Linked DNA regions of Variovorax paradoxus EPS. Each later gene encodes a partner of the first gene's protein in a complex. Links are inferred from orthologs where the notes say so. Each region holds a gene or a part of one and is shown on either strand. Other genes may lie near its edges. The genes, in order: trxA and trxB.

Region 1 (9,918 bases):
CGCCGAGGCGCGCGAACTGGCGGATCTGCAGCCAATCGGGCGGCTCGATGCGTTCCCAGAGCGCATAGCCGCGATAGAAGGCGCTGCTGCGCAGCAGCCAGACCGCGCAGCCGAGCATGGCCCAGTTCACGCACAGCGTGGCCCAGGCGCAGCCGACGAGGCCCATCGCGGGCAGGCCGGCGCCGCCGAAGGTGAACCAGATCGACAGCGGCAGCTTCACCACCAGCGACGCCAGTTGCAGCCAAGTCACGAGCTGTGGCTTGCCCAGGCTCTGGTTCAGCGTGCTGAAGAGGCGAAAGAGGAGAGACGGCGCCAGCGCGAAGGCCAGCACCGCGAGGTACGCCTCGACCTCGCCGCGCATCTCCGCCGGCACCTGGGTCCAGCGCAGGGCGCCGCCGGGCAGCAGCAGCGCCACCATGCCCACCGCGATGGCGATGCCGGCCAGGTAGAGCGACTGCCGCACCGAGCGGCCCACCTCGCCGCCGCGGCCCGCGCCGTGCAATTCGGCCCACACCGGCAGCAGTGCCTGCAGCACGCCCATCAGCGAGACGTACACGCTCACGAAGATGGCAGCGCCGACCGAGAGCGCCGCCAGCGCGTGCTCCGAATAGCGGCCCGCGATGATGGTGTCGGTCACGCCGAAAGCCATCACGGCCAGCTGGCCCACCAGCACCGTGCCGGCGTGGCGTGCGATCAAACTCCGTTCGCCCACCACGGGTCAGGGCACGATCTTTTGGTAAAGGAGCAGGTCGTCCGCGGCGCTGCTGGGACGGCGCAGGGTGCCGCTGAAGCGCCACTTCTCGAGCGGAATGATGGTATGCAGCCGCTCGATGGTCTCGGGGCTCACCAGCAGCCAGGGGCAGTCGGTGCCGAGCAGCAGGGGCTGCAGGTTGAAGTTGCCGTGGTGGCGCAACGCTGCCGCGTGCGGCCGGCTCAGTGCCAGTTCGGCGATGCAGCTCGGGTGGCCGACCCGCTCAGCCACCGCACGCACCTGCGGCAGGTAGCTGCGCGCGTAGTCGATGGGGGGCAGCCAGAGCGTCATCAGCAGCATCCAGCAGAGCGCGGTGCCGCCGGCGGGCAGCACCAGCGTCTTCCAGAGCGCGGCGCGGTGGCGCCCGGTGCGCCAGCGCACCAGCCAACACCATGCGATGGTCGCGGCCAGCGCGAGCACGAATGCGATCGGCGAGAACTCGCCCACGAAGCCCGGCACCAGCCGTGCGACGCTGGCTGCAGGCTTGCGCGGCACGCCGGTCAGCATGGCGATCCAGTAGAGCCAGCCCAGCACCGCGAGGCCACTGAAGAAGAGCACGTTGAACCAGTCGATCAGCGCCGCGGCGCTGCGCCGGAAGGTGGGCAGCGCGAAGGCCGCCAGCGTGGCGAAGGCCGGCAGGGCCAGCAGCAGCGAGCGGTCGGAGTAGTCGGTGGTCCAGGTGGCGGCCAGCGGCACGAGCGCGAACCAGAACGGCAGCGCGACATGGCGCGCCGTGAGCTGGCGGCGCCAGCGCCAGAGCGTCCAGATGGCGAGCGGCCAGACGGGCCAGGTGAACCAGAGCAGCAGTTTGGCTTGGCTGCGGATTTCGCTGCTGATCGAGTTGCCGTCCAGCGTGATCTTCCATTGCGACAGGCCGAGGCCGAACACCAGCGCCGCCGCCAGCAGCGTGACGCCGATCATCGTGAAGAGGGCGCCGCGGGTGTAGCCGGGGCCATCGTCGGAGCTCACGTCCGCCCCGGCTTTTGCGACGAGGTGCCGCTCATAGGCGATGTAGAGCGCGCTGCCGACGGCGAGCGCGAGGCCAACGGTGGGGGCGCCGCTCAACGTCATGCCGAGCGTGCCGACCACGAGAGCGATCACCGGGCCTGCGCGGCGGTACGGCAGCGCGGCCACGCCGTAGAACAGGTGCGAGGCGAAGTACAGCTGGGCAAGGGCGGGCGTGGTTTCGTGCCCGAGTTGGGCGAGGCCCAGGCAGGCGATCAGCGCCAGCAGGCCGCCGTCGGCGATGGCGCGCGCGTAGTCGGTCGGACGCGCCTCGCCGCCGAAGGCGAACGCCACGGGCTGTGCGCGTGCGGTTCGGGCGAGGTAGTAGACGGCGTACCAGGTGGCGGTGAAGGTGCCCCAGAGCATCAGCGCGAAGACGAATCGCACGGCGAGGTCGGGGTTCAGCCACGCGGGGGCAAGCTTGATCGCGATGGCGCCGATCCAGTAGGGGACCAGCGCGGGCGTCTCGGGCTGCATGCCCAGCAAGAGCGGATCGAACCAGCGCGCGATGCCTTCGGTGCCCCGGGCCAGTTCGGCCATGTAGCCGAAGGCGGTGATGTCGGCACTCTTCCACGGTCCGCGCCCGACCAGGCCCGGCAGCAGGTAGGCCGCGCACAACAGCAGCAGCGCGATGCGCGGCAGCCGGCGCACGGCATTCTGGGCAACGATCGCGGGAGTGGGCTGGTTCAAAGGGCGGGAAGCGGAGAGAAGGGCTAAAGGAGATTCGGAATGAAAAAGGGCAGCGCGGTAAACCGGGCTGCCCTCGACGCCAAAGCGCGTGCTTTACTTCGAAGCAGCGCCGGTGGTCTTGCCGAAACGGTTGCGGAACTTCTCGACGCGACCGCCCATGTTGTCGACCGACTTCTGCGTGCCGGTGTAGAACGGGTGCGATTCGCTGGTGGTATCCAGCTTGAACAGGGGGAGCTCGCGACCGTCGTCGGTCTTGCCCATTTCCTTGGTGTTCGCGCACGAACGGGTCACGAACTTGAAACCGTTCGACATGTCGACGAACAGGATTTCGCGGTAATTCGGGTGGATGCCTTCTTTTGCCATGGTGTTTCCTTTTGCGCTGTTGGAATCAATGCGCGGTCGATGCGAGAGCCACAAGCGCGTCGACTGTCGAATGGACTGGTCGGCGGCTGTCCCGGGGTGAGGGGATCGCTGGGCAGGACGCCCGGCTGCACTTTTCGCGGAGCCAGCGATTATCGCATACTGGCCGTTTTGAGCGAAAAGCGGCCCACAGATGACTTCCACAGCGTTGCGCGCCGGCCTCGTCGGCTACGGTTTCGCCGGCCAGACCTTCCATGCACCCGTGCTTTCGGCCGTTCCGGGGCTCGAACTGGTGGCCGTGGCGAGTTCGCAGCCGCACAAGGTCCACGCGGACTGGCCCGGCGTGGCCGTGGTGCCGGACGTGGCGGTGCTCGTGGCCCGCGCGGACATCGACCTGATCGTGGTCGCCACGCCCAATGCCCAGCACAATCCGGTTGCAAAGGCTGCGCTGGAGGCCGGCAAGCACGTGGTGGTGGACAAGCCTTTCACGCTCGATGTGGCCGAGGCGAGAGAGCTCGAATTGTTGGCTCGACGCAACAATCGCGTCCTGGCGGTCTATCAGAACCGGCGTTACGACGCCGATTACCTGACGTTGAAGGATCTTCTCGCAGGCGGCGAGTTGGGGCGGCCGGTGTACCTGGAATCGCATTTCGACCGCTTCCGGCCCGAGGTTCGCGAGCGCTGGCGAGAGCAGCCGGTGCCGGGTTCAGGCCTGTGGGTGGACCTGGGCTCGCATTTGGTGGATCAAGCCGTCCAGTTGTTCGGACGGCCCGATACGCTGCAACTCGACACGGCCGTCCTTCGCGATGGTGCGCTGGTCGAAGACTATTTCCACGCCGTGCTGCGCTACGAAAGCGGCCCTCACGCCCCCTTGCGCGTGGTGCTGCACGCCACGACGCTCGCCGCCCATGCGGCGCCGCGCTACATCGTGCATGGCACGCGCGGCAGCTACGTGAAGCACGGTGTTGATCCGCAAGAGGATGCGCTGCGCGCCGGGCAACGACCACCAGCCGAAGGATGGGGCGCCGATCCGCTCGATGGCGAACTCACGCTGATCGGCAGCGACGGGGCGCCTCGCTTTCGCGCCGTGCCCACGCTGGCAGGCAACTACGTCGACTACTACGCGGCGGTCCGCGACGCGATCCTTGGCACGGGGCCGAACCCGGTCCCGCCGGAGCAGGCGGTCGCGCTGATGGAACTCCTCGACATCGGTCGCCAGAGCGCAGCCGAGGGCCGCGCCATCCGCATCGAACGCCCATGAAAAAAGCGCATTGACCGGTGAGGGTCAACGCGCTTTTGCGGAGGAGCGGGATGGTGCTCAGCCGCCGCGACGCATCATGTCGAAGAACTCGACATTGGTCTTCGTCGCCTTCATGTTCTTCAGCATCAGCTCCATCGACTCGATCTCGTCCATGTTGTACATGAGCTGACGAAGAATGCGGGTCTTCTGAAGGATCTCGGGGGCCAACAGCAATTCTTCGCGGCGCGTGCCGCTGCGGTTGAGTTGGATCGAAGGGAACACGCGCTTTTCGTACAGGCGGCGGTCCAGGTGGATTTCGGAGTTGCCGGTGCCCTTGAACTCTTCGAAGATCACTTCGTCCATGCGACTGCCGGTGTCGATCAGCGCGGTGCCGATGATGGTCAGCGAGCCGCCTTCTTCCACATTGCGCGCGGCGCCCAGGAAGCGCTTGGGGCGCTGCAGTGCGTTGGAGTCGACACCGCCGGTCAGCACCTTGCCCGACGAGGGCACGACGTTGTTGTAGGCGCGGGCCAGACGCGTGATCGAGTCCAGCAGGATCACCACGTCCTTCTTCAGTTCGACCAGGCGCTTGGCGCGCTCGATCACCATTTCGGCGACGTGCACGTGGCGGGCGGCAGGCTCGTCGAAGGTCGAAGCAATGACTTCGCCCTTCACGGTGCGCTGCATTTCGGTCACTTCTTCAGGGCGCTCGTCCACGAGCAGCACCATCATGTGCACGTCGGGGTAGTTGGCGCTGATCGCGTGGGCGATGTGCTGCATCATCACCGTCTTGCCGCTCTTGGGCGGCGCCACGAGCAGGGCGCGCTGGCCTTTGCCGATGGGGGCGATGATGTCGATGATGCGGCCCGTGATGTTCTCTTCGCCCTTGACGCCATCGCGTTCCAGCTTCATCTGCTCCTTGGGGAACAGCGGCGTGAGATTCTCGAACATCACCTTGTGCTTGTTCTGCTCGGGCGGGCCGTCGTTGACCTTGTCCAGCTTGGTCAGCGCGAAGTAGCGCTCGCCATCCTTGGGCGTGCGCACTTCACCTTCGATCATGTCGCCGGTGTGCAGGTTGAAGCGGCGCACCTGGCTCGGCGAGATGTAGATGTCGTCGGTGCTGGCGGTGAAGCTGGTGTCGGGGCTGCGCAGGAAGCCGAAGCCGTCGGGCAGGATTTCGAGCACGCCGTCGGCGAAGACCTGTTCGCCGGCCTTTGCGCGCTTCTTGATGATCGCGAACATCAGCTCCTGCTTGCGCATGCGGCCGACGTTTTCAATCTCAAGGGCTTCGGCCTGCTTGAGGACTTCAGACACGTGGAGTGCCTTGAGTTCGTTTAAGTGCATGGAATGACCCCTCGCGGGGTAATCGAAACGGAAAACGGGGGGAGGTTGAATGTGTAGCGAGAACTGCTGCACTAACCGGGGAACTCGAACCGGTTGCCTGGAAGGGCCGGTGATCTGTGGGAGATTATGACAGGAAAAACGCGCCGGCCAAGCGCATTGCGCGCTGGCCGGATCGAATGTCGCTTATGCGAGTTGCTGGTCGATGAAGGCGGTGAGTTGCGCCTTGCTCATGGCGCCGACCTTGGTGGCGGCCAGTTGGCCGTCCTTGAACAGCATGAGCGTGGGGATGCCGCGGATGCCGAACTTGGCGGGGATGTCGCGGTTCTCGTCGACGTTCAGCTTGGCGATCTGCAGCTTGCCTTCGTAGGTGGCCGACACTTCGTCAAGGATCGGGGCGATCATCTTGCAGGGGCCGCACCATTCGGCCCAGTAGTCGACCAGCACCGGCTGGCTGGACTTGAGCACGTCGGCTTCGAAGGAGGAATCGGAGATGTGTTTGATCAGGTCGCTGGCCATGTGATGTGTCCTTGTGCGCAGAGAGTTTCGGTGCAGCTAAAGTGCTGGTCATTGTGACAGAAACCAAGGGGCGGGGTGCCATGCGCAGCCGCTATGGCAGTGATAGCCAAAGCCCTTGCAGATCACGACAACGCGCTCTCAAACCCCTCGATAGAACATGAACGAAGGCCACCCCGTCCACGCCTTGTGGTGCGACCCCGCCGACGGCGTCGTCGCGCGGATCGTCCGCGCGCTCGCCGAGCGCGAGCTGCATGCGGCGCGCACCGTGGTGCTGGTGCCGTATGCGCAATTGATGGGCGTGGCGCGCAGCATGTGGGCGCGTTGCGGCAGCGCCGGCTTCGTGCCGCGCTTTGAGACCACGCACAACTGGGCGCGCAGCGCGGGCGGCTTCCTGCCGACGGGCTACGACATCGCGTTCGACATGGCGCGTGACCTCATCACGGCCCAGGCGCTGCTGTCGCAGTCCGGGTTCAACAACGAGCGTTTCGCATTGGCAGGCCGCGTCGTCGAACTGGCCTACCAGCTCGCGCCCCTCGCATCGGCATCGCTGCCGGACGCGCGTGTCGGCGAATGGGCCCAGCGTGCCGCGCAGGTGGCCGAGGCGGGCAGCGAGTCGGAATGGTTCCGCATCGAAAGCGCGCTGATCCGCATCGCCGTCGCCTGGGCCGCAACCTCGGGCTACGCAACGGACGTGCTGCTGCGCGAGAGCACGCGCAACCAGGTCGATGCATTGATCGTGCTCGAAGGCTTCCAGACCGATCCGCTCACCCAGACGCTGTGCACCCTGTGGGGCGATCACGCGCTGCATCTCTCGCTCGTGCCCGCGAACACTTCCGTGGCTCCCGCAGCTTCCCATGTGGCGGCAGACCCCGAGGATGAGGCCGAGCTCGCCGCCGCCTGCGTGCTGCGTCACCTCGCCGAGGGCCGCGCGCCGGTCGCGCTGATCGCCACCGACCGCGCGCTCACGCGCCGCATCAGCGCCCAGCTCAAGGCGCAGGGCATCGTCACGCACGACGAAACCGGCTGGAAGCTCTCGACCACCCGCGCTGCCGCCACGTTGATGAGCGCGCTGCGCGCCTGTGCCCACGACGCGGCGAGCGATCAAGTTCTGGAATGGCTCAAGAGCGGTGCCGACGGCGACGCACTGGCAGTGCAGGCGCTCGAAGTGCGCCTGCGACGCGAAGGCCTGCGCGACTGGTCGGCCTGGTGCAGCCTCGTGGCCCGCAGCGAGAAGCCGAACGACGTGGCGTTGCTGCCCTACACCGAAGCCATCGAGGCGCGCCGCGCATCGATGATGAAGTCCAGACCCGTGGCCGAATGGCTGCGCGCATTGCGCGAACTGCTCGAAGGCAGCGGGCAATGGACGCCTCTGGCCGACGACATGGCAGGCGGGAAAGTCATCGCCGCGTTGTGGCTCGATGCCGATTCGCACGGCGATGCCGACGAATTTCCCGGCGGCCGTCACACGCTCGCCGAATTCACGGCATGGGTGCGCGACGTGCTCGAAGACGCGAGCTTCGTGCCCCCCACTGGCGACCAAGCGCCCCGGGTGATCGTGCTGCCGCTCTATCAACTGCTCGGCCGCGCATTCGGTGCCGTGGTCATTCCTGGGTGCGACGACCGCCGCCTGCCCGCATCGCCCGAGCCTCCCGGCAACTGGAGTGCCGCCCAGCGCCTCGAACTGGGCCTGCCTTCGCGCGAGACCCTCGAAGCCGCGCAGCGCTCGGCCTGGGCTGCGGCCCTGCACAACCCCTGGTGCGAACTGGTCTGGCGCCAGTCCGACGCGAGCGGCGAGCCGGTCCGACCGAGCCCGTTGGTGCAGGCATTGCAGCTCGACCACGTGCTGCAGCCCACCGTCGATCCGCGTCCTGCGCGCGACGTCACCGTGCAACCGACTGCCGTTCCCACGCCCTCGGGCGCGCTGCTGCCGCTGCAGAACATCTCGACCAGCGTCTACGAAGACCTGCGCCGCTGCCCCTATCGCTTCTTCGCGCTGCGGCAGTTGGGGCTGCGGAGCGCCGACGAGCTCGACGTGGAGGTCGACAAGCGCGACTTCGGCAACTGGCTGCACGCCGTGCTCGGTCATTTCCACGAGGCACTGATCGAAACCCCGACGCAGGATGCGCACGAGCGCGTGGCATTTATCGAAGAAGCCGCGCAACGCGCCACGCGCGAATACGGCCTTTCCGACGCCGAGTTCCTTCCTTTCGCCGCGGCATGGCCTGCGGTGCGCGACGGATATCTCGTATGGCTCGCAGGGCATGAAGTGGGTGGTGCGGTGTTTGTCGAATCCGAACCCTGGAAAGAGCAGCCGCTGGGCGGCCTGCGCCTGGTCGGTCGCCTCGATCGAGTCGACCGCACGTCCGATGGACAGGCCTTCGTGATCGACTACAAGACCGAGTCCGCGAGCGTTACCAAGGAGCGAGTGAAGGACCCGACCGAGGACACGCAGCTCGCCTTCTACGCAGCGCTGGTGGCTGACGACACCTTGCGTGCGGCCTACGTCAATGTGGGCGAGAAGTCCTCGGGCACGCAGACCGTCGAGCAACCGGCGGTGGTCGAGGCGAGAGACGCATTGGTGGCCGGCATCATGAGCGACTTCACGCGCATCGCCGAGGGCGCGGCGCTGCCCCCGTTGGGCGAGGGCGCTGTTTGCGACTACTGCGCAGCGCGCGGCCTGTGCCGCAAGGACTTCTGGGAGGTGTCGAAGTGAACGGCGCAGCCTACGAACACAACGGCCGGCACGTCACGCGCGAGGCCTTCTACACCGTCGCCTGCGATCCGCGCCGCTCGGTGGCCGTTGAAGCCTGCGCGGGCGCGGGCAAGACGTGGATGCTCGTGTCGCGCATCCTGCGCGCGCTCCTCGAGGAGGGCGACTCCGCCTGCGAGCCGCATGAAATCCTCGCGATCACTTTCACCAAGAAGGCGGCCGGCGAGATGCGCGAGCGTCTCGACCAATGGCTTGAGCAGTTCGCAGAAGAAAGCCCCGAAGAACTCGTGAAGCAGCTCGTGATGCGCGGCGTCGAACCTGCTGCCGCATTGGCTGCCGTGCCGCGACTGAAGGGTCTCTACAGGCGCCTGCTCGAAGGCGGACGCCCGGTGCAGTTCCGCACTTTTCACGCCTGGTTCGCAGGCCTGCTGCGCAACGCGCCGCTCGCAGTGCTACGCGAACTGGGCCTGCCTTCCAACTACGAACTGCTCGAAGACGATGCCGAGGCCCGCGGCCACACCTGGCGGCCGTTCTTCGAAGCGGTCACGGCCGACAAGCTTGCACTCGCCGACTACTACGCTGTCGTCGCGACGCACGGCCGCTCGCAGACGGCAAAGGCGCTGGGCGAAGCGTTGACCAAGCGCGTCGAGTTCTCGCTGGCCGATGCTGAAAACGCCGTCCAGCACTTCAGCGCCATGTACCCGGCGCTCGAAGGGCTGGACGAGCCGACCCAGGCCCTGCGCGGCGACTCGGTCCGCCGCCGTTGGCTCGACCGCGCCGCCGCACTCGGCCGCGAGACCAACAAGACGCCGCAGAAGGCGGCCGAGGCCATCATCGACGTGTTCGGCGTCGGCGAGCCCGCAGTCGAATCGCTCTCCGCAGCGCTCGCGCACCTGAGAAAGAACTTCTTCGTCGCCAGCGAAGACCGGCTCACCAAGAATCTGCAGAAATTCCCCGCCGCGCAAGAGGCAGAAGCCGAGCTCCAGGTGCTGTGCGCCGCGCAGGCCCAGCACGCGGCATGGCTCTACCAGCAGCGCATGACACGGCTCACGCGCCTTCTCATCGCCGCTTTCGCGGACGTCAAGCGCGCCCACGGCTGGGTCGACATGAACGACGTCGAGCAAGCCGCGCAGTTGCTGCTCGGCCAGTCGGCGCTGTCGGGCTGGGTGCAGGAACGGCTCGACGCACGCATCGCGCACCTCTTGATCGACGAGTTCCAGGACACCAATCCGCTGCAGTGGCAGGCACTCTACGGCTGGCTCAGTTCCTACACGGGCGCGGGCAGCAGCGCGCCGCGCGTGT
Region 2 (10,062 bases), 1.2 Mb from region 1 along the record:
GACGAGTACGAGGCCGACCGCATCTCGGGCCGGCTGCTGGGCACCGCGGTGGCGGCTGCCGCGCTGACCGAGATCGCGATCAAGGGCAACTGGTACGCCAACGGGTTCTGGCCCTCGCACTGGGCTCGCGCCGAGCTGGAGCCGCAAGCCCCGGGGCCCTTTGCCGCCCTGCGCAAGTTCGCGCACGTGCCGCCGAGCGACGATTTCGCCCGCCAGGCGCTGCGCGAGGCGATGCGCCGCGTCAGCGATCTGGACGATACGCATCCGGTGCTGCGCGACCGGCTGGAAGCGCTGGGGCAGAAGGCGGCCTTGCCGCCGTGGTCGGAGCGGCCGGCGCTCGATCTGCTGGCCGACAGCGCGAAATGGATCGGGCATTTCGACAACCAGTGGCGCCGTGCCCACGCCAGCGACTGGAAGCAGCATCACGCGCACCGCGCGCGCATCCGCGAACGCATCACGGTGCTGGCGGCACGGGGTGAGCGGAACACGCCCGACGAGATGGTCGAGTGGGCTGATTCGGAGCGCCGACTCGATCCGGCAGCGCCGGTGCGCGTGCGTTACGAGAGCGCGCTGCGCATCGCGCCGGAGCACCCGGGTGCATTGCGCGGGCTGGTCCAGATGCTGCCCGTGAGCGACCGCGCCGGCCGGCTCGCCGTGCTCGAGCGGCTGCACCACTCGGGCGCTGCCAGCCGCTGGTGGGCCGCCAAGAGCGCTGTCGCCTCGCTGGAAGACGCCGATGCCGGGCCTCATGACGAGGAGGCACTGAAGCTTTGGCGCGGCCGGCTCAAGGAGGCGGAGGAGGCCGAGGCGCGCGCTTGGGAGGAAATCACCGAGACGCCGTTCTTCAGCCAGATCGGGCGGCACGACCTGAACGACCACGAACTGGGTGAGTTGAAGGCGGATTTCGTTCGCTGCCTGCCCATGTCGCGGGCCTGGCTTGTGCGCAAGAACCTGCGCGAATTTCCGTGGCGTCGCGCCTACATCGTTTTCGTCGAACTGCCGGGGCTGGACGACGACGACCGCTGGCAGCTATGCCGCCAACTGGAGCAGACGCTGACGCTGCCGGGCGCTGCGCTGGTGCTCTGGGCCGGTCACTCGCCCACGCTGGCTGACATTGAGCAGCATGCTTTCGGGGCGGTCTGGACGCGCGAGGCGTAGCACAGCGGGCGCCTGAGACAATCGGGGGATGCACCCCAAAGCCCTGTTGGAGGCCACCGCCGATCTGGTGGGCCTTGTCCTGAAATTCGATCACCCGGCCGACCAGGTCGTTTCCCGCTTCTTTCGCGACCACCGCGAGTTCGGCCCGCGCGAGCGCGCCACGCTGGCAGAGACCGTCTACACCGTGCTTCGCAAGAAGCTGCTGTTCGACCACCTCTCACCTTCTGGCAGCGGGTCGAAGGAGCGCCGCATGGCGATCCTCGGCTTTCATGGCCCGCGCGATTTTCTGAAGAGCGCGCTCAACGACACGGAGAAGCGCTGGCTCGACAACTGCGATGCGGTCAAGCCGGAAGACCTGCTGGAACGCCATCGCCACAACCTGCCGGAATGGCTGGTGGCGCCGCTCAAGACTCAACTCGGCGACGGGTTCTGGCCGCTGGTCGAGAGCCTGCAGCAGCCGGCGCCGCTCGATCTGCGCGTGAACGCACTGACCGACAAGCGTGCGGAGGTGAAGGCGGAGCTTGCGAAGGCTGCTATCAAATCTGAAGTGACTCCGTTCTCGCCTTGGGGCTTGCGCATCGAAGGCAAGCCGGCGCTGACCAAGCTGGACGCGTTCGCTCGCGGCGCTGTCGAGGTGCAGGACGAGGGTTCCCAACTTCTCGCGTTGCTGCTGGACGCCAAGCGCGGTGAGATGGTGGTCGATTTCTGCGCCGGGGCGGGGGGCAAGACCCTGGCCGTCGGTGCCACGATGCGAAATACAGGGCGTCTCTACGCCTTCGATACCTCGGCGCACCGGCTCGATGCGCTCAAGCCACGGCTGGCGCGCAGCAAGCTGTCGAACGTTCACCCGGCTGCCATCGCCCATGAACGGGACGACCGGATCAAGCGGTTGGCAGGCAAGATCGACCGGGTGCTGGTCGACGCGCCGTGCTCCGGGCTCGGCACGCTGCGGCGCAATCCGGACCTGAAATGGCGCCAATCGCCTAAATCGGTGGAGGAATTGACGGTCAAGCAGACGGCCATCCTGCAAAGCGCGGCCCGGCTTGTGAAGTCGGGCGGCCGGCTGGTTTATGCCACCTGCAGCGTGCTGCCTGAGGAAAACGAGGCCATCGCCGAGGCTTTTAGTGCCGCGAATCCCGATTTCGAACCCGTGGACGCCGCGGAACTGCTGCAAGGGCTCAAAGTGGAGGGTTTCGAGGCACTTTGCGCTGGTGGGGCGGACGGCAGGCGTTATCTGCGCCTGTGGCCGCATCGCCATTCGACCGACGGTTTCTTCGCAGCCGTGTGGAACCGCAAATAGGGGCGGGACTCCAAACTAGGGTTAATCAGCGATTTTCTTGAAGGGTAAACGGCCTTGTTTTGGGCCGGCCCCTTTAAAATCGCGGGTTAGCTTAAGGCTGCACCTTCGTGTGGCTATGGAGTACCTGACTCAATGTTGCTTCCTGACTCTGCCGTTCTCAATGCGGCCATCCAATGGCTCGGACACGGCTTGTGGGACCTCACTTGGTGGCAAGTCGTGCTGTACACGCTCGTCACCACGCACATCACGATTGCCGCGGTCACGATTTTCCTGCACCGCACGCAAACGCACCGGGCCATGGATCTGGGCCCGATCCCCTCGCATTTTTTCCGCTTCTGGCTGTGGCTCGGCACCGGCATGGTGACCAAGGAATGGGTCGCCATTCACCGCAAGCACCACGCCAAGTGCGAAACCCAGGAAGATCCGCACAGTCCGCAGGTCAAGGGCATCGACGAGGTGTTCTGGCGCGGTGCAGAGCTGTATCGCAAGGAATCGAAGAACAAGGACACGATCGATCGTTACGGCCACGGCACGCCCGATGACTGGATCGAGCGCAACCTCTATTCGCGCTACAGCTGGCAAGGTGTGGGCCTGATGCTGGTGATCAACCTGGCGCTGTTCGGCACGCTCGGCATGGCCGTGTGGGCAGTCCAGATGCTTTGGATTCCGATTACCGCCGCCGGCATCATCAACGGCATCGGTCACTACTGGGGTTACCGCAACTTCGAGGCGCCCGATGCCAGCCGCAACATCACGCCCTGGGGCCTGATCATCGGTGGCGAAGAGCTGCACAACAATCACCACACCTACCCGACGTCGGCCAAGTTCTCGGTCAAGAAATACGAGTTCGACATCGGCTGGGTCTACATCCAGGCGATGCAGGCCATCGGCTGGGCCAAGGTCAAGAAGGTGCCGCCGAAGATGCAGATGGGCGATATCCAGCCCGTGGCCAACGAGAAGACGCTCGAGGCTGTCATAGCCAATCGCTACGAAGTCATGGCTGGCTATGCGCGCGAAATGCGCCGTGCTACCAGTGAAGAACTGGCTCAGTTGAAGACCAAGGGTGCCGACCTGTCGGTGCTCAAGGCAGCCAAGCGCTGGCTGCACCGTGACGACGACAAGGTGCCCGCATCCGCTCGCACGCATATCGTGCAGGCTCGCGCAGCCCATCCGGTGCTCGACAAGATGGTGACGATGCGCGAAGAGTTGCGCCAGCTTTGGCTGAACACCTCGCAGTCGCGCGAGCAACTGGCGGCCGACCTTGCTGCTTGGTGCCACCGTGCGGAAGCGAGTGGTATTGCTGGTCTGCGCGAGTTCTCCACGCGTCTGCGTTCTGCTCGCGCTTGAGCTAACTGGCGCAGCATCTCACGCCTCGATAAAAACCGGCCGGAGGGCCGGTTTTTTTACGCCTGCCCCCAAGCAAGCGTCAGAACGACAGGCAACAAAAAACCCGCTGGGTAAGCAGCGGGTTTTTATTTGGAAAACCAGGACTGAATTACTTCAGCTTAATTTCCTTGTATTCGACATGCTTGCGCGCCTTCGGGTCGAACTTCATGATCGACATCTTTTCAGGCATCGTCTTCTTGTTCTTGCTGGTCGTGTAGAAGTGGCCGGTACCCGCGGTGGATTCCAGCTTGATCTTTTCGCGTCCGCCTTTGCTCGTTGCCATGATTCAGCTCCTTAAGCTTGGCCGCGTGCGCGCAGGTCTGCGAGCACGGCGTCGATACCGTTCTTGTCGATCAGGCGCAGTGCAGCGCTCGAAACGCGCAGGCGAACCCAGCGGTTTTCAGTCTCGACCCAGAAACGGCGGTATTGCAGGTTCGGCAGGAACCGGCGCTTGGTTTTGTTGTTGGCGTGGGAAACATTGTTTCCGACCATCGGGCCTTTGCCCGTTACGTCGCATACGCGTGCCATGTGGACACTCTTTCTTGAACAGCTGGCACCGGCGCAATCGTGGCGATTGCAGGTGTTTTGCAGCTTGACCTCGCCAGAAACGGGTGGCGGTACCCCGGCTTTGCCTGAATGCGTTGAGCCCCCGTGAGAGGGCCCCGTTTCGGCAAAGCCTCGGATTATAGCCCTTTTGGGCTGCCCCGGATTTAGAGCGTGCCGTCCTGCTCAAGGAAGCGCTGCGCATCCAGCGCTGCCATGCAGCCCGTACCTGCGCTTGTGATGGCCTGGCGATAGACGTTGTCCTGCACGTCGCCCGCGGCGAAGACGCCCGGAATGCTGGTCATCGTCGCAAAGCCCTGCAGGCCCGAGCGGGTCAGGATGTAGTTGTCCTTCATCTCCAGTTGGCCCTGGAAAATATCGGTGTTGGGGTGGTGCCCGATGGCGATGAAGCAGCCCTTGAGATCGATCTGCTCGGTCTCGCCAGTCTGGGTGTTCTTGATGCGGATGCCGGTCACACCGGTGCCGTCGCCCAGCACCTCGTCGAGTTCGTTATGCAGCTTCAGCACGATCTTGCCCTCGGCGACCTTTTCCTTGACCTTGTCGATCAGGATCGGCTCCGCGCGGAACTTGTCGCGACGGTGCACCAGCGTGACCTTGTTCGCGATGTTGGCCAGGTACAGCGCTTCCTCGACAGCGGTGTTGCCGCCGCCGATCACGCAGACTTCCTGCTCGCGGTAGAAAAAGCCGTCGCAGGTTGCGCAAGCGGAGACGCCGCGGCCCATGAACTTCTCTTCGGAATCGAGGCCCAGGTATTTGGCGGATGCGCCTGTTGCAATGATCAGCGAATCGCAGGTGTAGGTGCCGCTGTCACCGGTCAGGGTGAACGGGCGCTTGCTCAGGTCGACCTTGTTGATGTGATCGAAAACGATCTGCGTCTTGAACCGTTCGGCATGCTCGAGAAAGCGCTGCATCAACTCCGGGCCCTGCACGCCATGCACGTCGGCGGGCCAGTTGTCGACCTCGGTGGTGGTCATCAATTGCCCGCCCTGGGCAATGCCTGTGATGAGCAAGGGCTGAAGATTTGCGCGGGCTGCATAGACGGCCGCGGTATAGCCGGCTGGGCCGGAGCCGAGAATCAAAACCTTGGCGTGTTGGGGAGCGGACATGGATGGAAAGCCTAGGATATACGCTGCATCAGCGTGTACATTTTCAGGGTGGTAGCGATATATATGGAGTATCACCGCCCGGTTCAACACCGGGTGCACGGTGTTTTCAATGCGCGCGATTGTAGTAATCCATTGGCTTGCCTCCTGGACCAACTCCGCGTGCTGTCTCAGGGATTGATAAATGTCGATGCTGTCCAACCTTGAATTGCTTCGGCGCGTTCCTTTGTTCGCGTCGTTGACGGCCACGCAGTCCGCAAGCATCGCGGACGCGATCATCAAGAAGCGCTTCAAGCGTGCTGAAGTCGTCGTGGAGCAGGGCAAGAAGTCCGATGCGCTCTACATCATCCTCACCGGCCGTGCCCGCGTGACCAGCGCCGACAGCCGGGGCCGCGAGGTCATTCTGGCCACGCTGCACCCCGGCGACTACCTCGGTGAAATGAGCCTGATCGACGACGAGCCTCACTCGGCCACGGTGCGCACCGAAATCCAGTGCGACGTCCTCATGCTCGGCCGCGATGCGTTTGCGCGCTGCTTGCCCGAGAACTCCTCGATGGCCTACAACATCATGCGCGGCCTGGTGCAGCGCCTGCGCCACGCCGACCGGAAGATCGAGTCGCTGGCGCTGATGGACGTGTACGGCCGCGTGGCCCGCTCGCTGCTCGAATTCGCCGTTGACGACGGCGCCGGCAATCTCAAGGTGCGCGACAAGATTTCCCGTCAGGACCTGGCAAAGATGGTCGGCGCCTCGCGCGAAATGGTGAGCCGCGTGATGAAGGATCTGGAAGAGCGCGGCTTCGTTCAAACCTTGGACGACGGCGCGATGATCGTCAAGGAACGGCTGCTGACGCTCACCTGAGCATCCGGGCCGGGCGCCTCTGGCGGCGCCGGCCTTTTGTTGTAGTGTTCGGGCGTCCGGCCTCCGATTTTCAGTGCCGGCTGCCGTGTTTTTCATGACCTATTCGCTCAATACGCTTCAATCCTCTTCCGCCGCCGATGGGCAACCCGTGCGCGTGCGCGCCATGCGCTTCGCCCACGAGATCACGCTGATCGCCGGATTCGCGGCGCTGTTGTTCTGGCTGCTCGCAATGCTGAGCTTCACGCCCTCCGACGCCGCCTGGTCGACCTCCGGCACCGGTGGCGAAATCAAGAACTGGGGCGGCCGCATCGGCGCCTGGCTGGCCGATGGCAGCTACTACGCGGCCGGCTACTCCGTCTGGTGGTGCCTCGCAGCCGGCCTGCGTGCCTGGCTGTCTTCACTGGCCAATTGGCTGCGCGGCGGTGAAGCCGCACCGGCCGAGCAGCCACCTCGCGGCCGCTTCAACCGCAGCCGCCTTGCGTTCTGGTTTGGCCTCATCCTGCTGCTGTGCGCAAGCACCATGCTCGAATGGTCGCGCTTGTACCGGCTCGAATCGCACCTGCCGGGCTCGGGCGGCGGTGCGCTCGGCTATCTCGTGGGGCCGGCCAGCGTTCGATGGATGGGCTTCACCGGCTCCGCGCTGGTCGCCATTGCCGGTGGCGTGATCGGCTCGGCGCTGGTCTTCCGGTTCTCGTGGAGCCTGATTGCCGAGCGCATCGGTGCTCGCGCCTATTCGCTCTTCGAGTCGCGCCGTGAAAAGCGTGAAATGGCCGCCGACATCGCCATGGGCAAGCAGGCCGCGCGCGAACGGGCCGAAGCCGACGAGCCTTCGTTCACGCGCGACGAGCCAGGCGGCAAGGGCAGTGGGCCCGCCATGGCCACCGATTTCCCCGACGACGAAGAGATCCTCATCGAACCGCGTCCCAAGCGCCGCCCGCCGTCGCCGCCGGTGCAGATCGAGCCCGCGATGACCGAGGTGCCCCGAAGCGATCGCGTCGTCAAGGAGCGCCAGAAGCCGCTCTTCAAGGAACTCCCCGACAGCAAGCTGCCGCAGGTCGACCTGCTCGACGCGGCGCTCGTGCGCCAGGAAACCGTCTCTGCAGACACGCTCGAGATGACCTCGCGCATGATCGAGAAGAAGCTCAAGGACTTCGGCGTCGAGGTGCGCGTGGTGCTCGCCTCACCGGGCCCGGTGATCACGCGCTACGAAATCGAGCCCGCCACCGGCGTCAAGGGCTCGCAGATCCTGGGCCTCGCCAAGGACCTCGCGCGTTCGCTCTCGCTGGTGTCGATCCGCGTGGTCGAGACCATCCCGGGCAAGAACTACATGGCGCTCGAGTTGCCGAACGCCAAGCGCCAGTCGATCAAGCTCAGCGAAATCCTGGGCTCGCAGATCTACAACGAAGGCAAGTCGATGCTCACCATGGGCCTCGGCAAGGACATCATCGGCAACCCCGTGGTGGCCGACCTCGCGAAGATGCCGCACGTGCTGGTGGCCGGCACCACCGGCTCGGGCAAGTCGGTCGGTATCAACGCGATGATCCTGTCGCTGCTCTACAAGGCCGAGGCGCGCGACGTCCGGCTCTTGATGATCGACCCGAAGATGCTCGAAATGTCGGTCTACGAAGGTATTCCGCATCTGCTGGCGCCCGTGGTCACCGACATGCGCCAGGCCGCGCACGGCCTGAACTGGTGCGTGGCCGAGATGGAGCGCCGCTACAAGCTCATGAGCAAGCTCGGCGTGCGCAACCTGGCCGGCTACAACACCAAGATCGACGAAGCCAAGGCGCGCGAGGAGTTCATCTACAACCCCTTCAGCCTCACGCCCGACGATCCGGAGCCGCTCAAGCGCGAGCCGCACATCGTGGTGATCATCGACGAGCTGGCCGACCTGATGATGGTGGTCGGCAAGAAGATCGAAGAGCTCATTGCCCGCCTCGCGCAGAAGGCGCGCGCAGCCGGCATCCACCTGATTCTGGCCACGCAGCGGCCCAGCGTGGACGTGATCACCGGCCTCATCAAGGCCAACATCCCCACGCGCATCGCGTTCTCGGTGGGCTCCAAGATCGACAGCCGCACCATCCTCGACCAGATGGGTGCCGAGGCGCTGCTCGGCATGGGCGACATGCTCTACATGGCCAGCGGCAGCGGCCTGCCGATCCGCGTGCACGGCGCCTTCGTGAGCGACGAGGAAGTGCACCGCGTGGTGGCTTACCTCAAGAGCCAGGGCGAGCCCGACTACATCGAAGGCGTGCTCGAAGGCGGCACTGTCGACGGCGACGGTGACGGCGACCTGCTCGGCGGCGGCGATGCCGAAAAAGATCCGATGTACGACCAGGCGGTCGAGGTCGTGCTCAAGAATCGCAAGGCCAGCATCTCGCTGGTGCAGCGCCACCTGAAGATCGGCTACAACCGCGCCGCGCGCCTCGTCGAAGACATGGAAAAGGCAGGCTTGGTCAGCGCCATGAGCGGCAGCGGCCAGCGCGAGATCCTAGTGCCGGCGCGCGCCGCGGAGTAATTCGCGGGCGTTGAGTTCTCAATTGGTTACGTGCTGAAAGCCAATTTGCAGAAGTGCCGATTGGAATTGCAAATCTTCATGCACGCCTACAACTGGCGCAATTCGCGGCGCGTAGGCTGAAGCTCCGTGCCATAGCTATTCGAGGAATCCAAATTGAAATTGCGTCATTGGCTGTTGATCGGCCTTCTCTGTTCCGCCAACGCTTGGGCCGGCGGCCTTGAAAGCCTCGAGACCTTCGTGAAGACGGTCAAATCCGGCCGCGCCGAATTCACCCAGACCGTGACCGCGCCCTCGCGTGAAGGCCAGCCCGGCCGCGTGAAGACATCGACCGGCACCTTCGAATTCCAGCGCCCCGGCAAATTCAAGTTCGACTACCGCAAGCCCTTCGCCCAGAGCATCGTGGCCGACGGCAAGACGCTTTGGCTCTACGACGCCGACCTGAACCAGGTCACGCAGCGAGCCCAGGCGCAGGCACTCGGCTCCACGCCCGCCGCGCTGATTGCCGCGGCTCCAGACCTGCGTGCACTGCAAGCCGACTTCGCGCTCGAAGCCGCGCCCGAGCGCGACGGCCTCGAATGGGTCAAGGCCACCCCCAAGAACAAGGACGGCCAACTGCAAAGCGTGCTGGTCGGCTTCCAGGGCGATGCATTGGCGGCGCTCGAAATCCTCGACAGCTTCGGCCAGCGCTCGGTGCTCAAGTTCAGCAAGGTCGAAGTGAATCCTTCGCTTCCGGCCAGCGTGTTCGACTTCAAGGCGCCAGCAGGCGCCGACGTCGTCAAGCAGTAATTAATCAATCGCCGCCAGGTTTGGCCACCAGCTCCCACCAACCCCTTGCCGAGCGTCTTCGTCCGAAGACGCTCGGCGAAGTGATCGGCCAGCAGCACCTGCTCGGCCCGGGCATGTCGCTGCGCATCGCCTTCGAGTCGGGCCAGCCGCATTCCTGCATCCTCTGGGGGCCGCCGGGCACCGGCAAGACCACCATCGCGCGCCTGATGGCCGATGCCTTCGATGCGCAGTTCCTCAGCATCAGCGCGGTGCTGGGCGGCGTGAAGGACATCCGCGAGGCCGTCGAGCGCGCCACGGCCGCGCGCGACGGGCTGGAGCAGCGGCGCACCATCGTCTTCGTTGACGAGGTGCATCGCTTCAACAAGAGCCAGCAGGACGCGTTCCTGCC

The links.
Region 2: the proteins of trxA (region 1) and trxB are in contact, whole or in part, in a crystal structure (PDB 1F6M), measured with the Escherichia coli proteins. The link is inferred for Variovorax paradoxus EPS from one-to-one orthologs.

What each region holds. Positions count from the first base shown.
Region 1 is NC_014931.1:2,706,666-2,716,583, forward strand. The notes cover bases 4,241-6,938. They hold trxA (thioredoxin TrxA), read right to left. Parts: upstream 5,907-6,938; coding sequence 5,574-5,906; downstream 4,241-5,573. Other genes in these bases: rho (transcription termination factor Rho), read right to left, coding at 4,241-5,390; VARPA_RS12535 (PD-(D/E)XK nuclease family protein), read left to right, coding at 6,064-6,938. In the rest of the region: VARPA_RS12505 (MATE family efflux transporter), read right to left, coding at 1-715; VARPA_RS12510 (hypothetical protein), read right to left, coding at 719-2,446; VARPA_RS12515 (type B 50S ribosomal protein L31), read right to left, coding at 2,540-2,809; VARPA_RS12520 (oxidoreductase), read left to right, coding at 3,000-4,067; more of rho, read right to left, coding at 4,125-4,240; more of VARPA_RS12535, read left to right, coding at 6,939-8,619; VARPA_RS12540 (UvrD-helicase domain-containing protein), read left to right, coding at 8,616-9,918. UniProt on the Escherichia coli protein: Participates in various redox reactions through the reversible oxidation of its active center dithiol to a disulfide and catalyzes dithiol-disulfide exchange reactions.
Region 2 is NC_014931.1:1,536,073-1,546,134, forward strand. Bases 3,535-6,376 are described here. They hold trxB (thioredoxin-disulfide reductase), read right to left. Parts: upstream 5,515-6,376; coding sequence 4,555-5,514; downstream 3,535-4,554. Other genes in these bases: VARPA_RS06900 (fatty acid desaturase), read left to right, coding at 3,535-3,805; rpmG (50S ribosomal protein L33), read right to left, coding at 3,954-4,127; rpmB (50S ribosomal protein L28), read right to left, coding at 4,139-4,372; VARPA_RS06920 (Crp/Fnr family transcriptional regulator), read left to right, coding at 5,696-6,370. Outside these bases: VARPA_RS06890 (M48 family metallopeptidase), read left to right, coding at 1-1,158; VARPA_RS06895 (RsmB/NOP family class I SAM-dependent RNA methyltransferase), read left to right, coding at 1,187-2,458; more of VARPA_RS06900, read left to right, coding at 2,591-3,534; VARPA_RS06925 (DNA translocase FtsK), read left to right, coding at 6,465-8,888; outer membrane lipoprotein chaperone LolA, read left to right, coding at 9,042-9,674; VARPA_RS06935 (replication-associated recombination protein A), read left to right, coding at 9,695-10,062.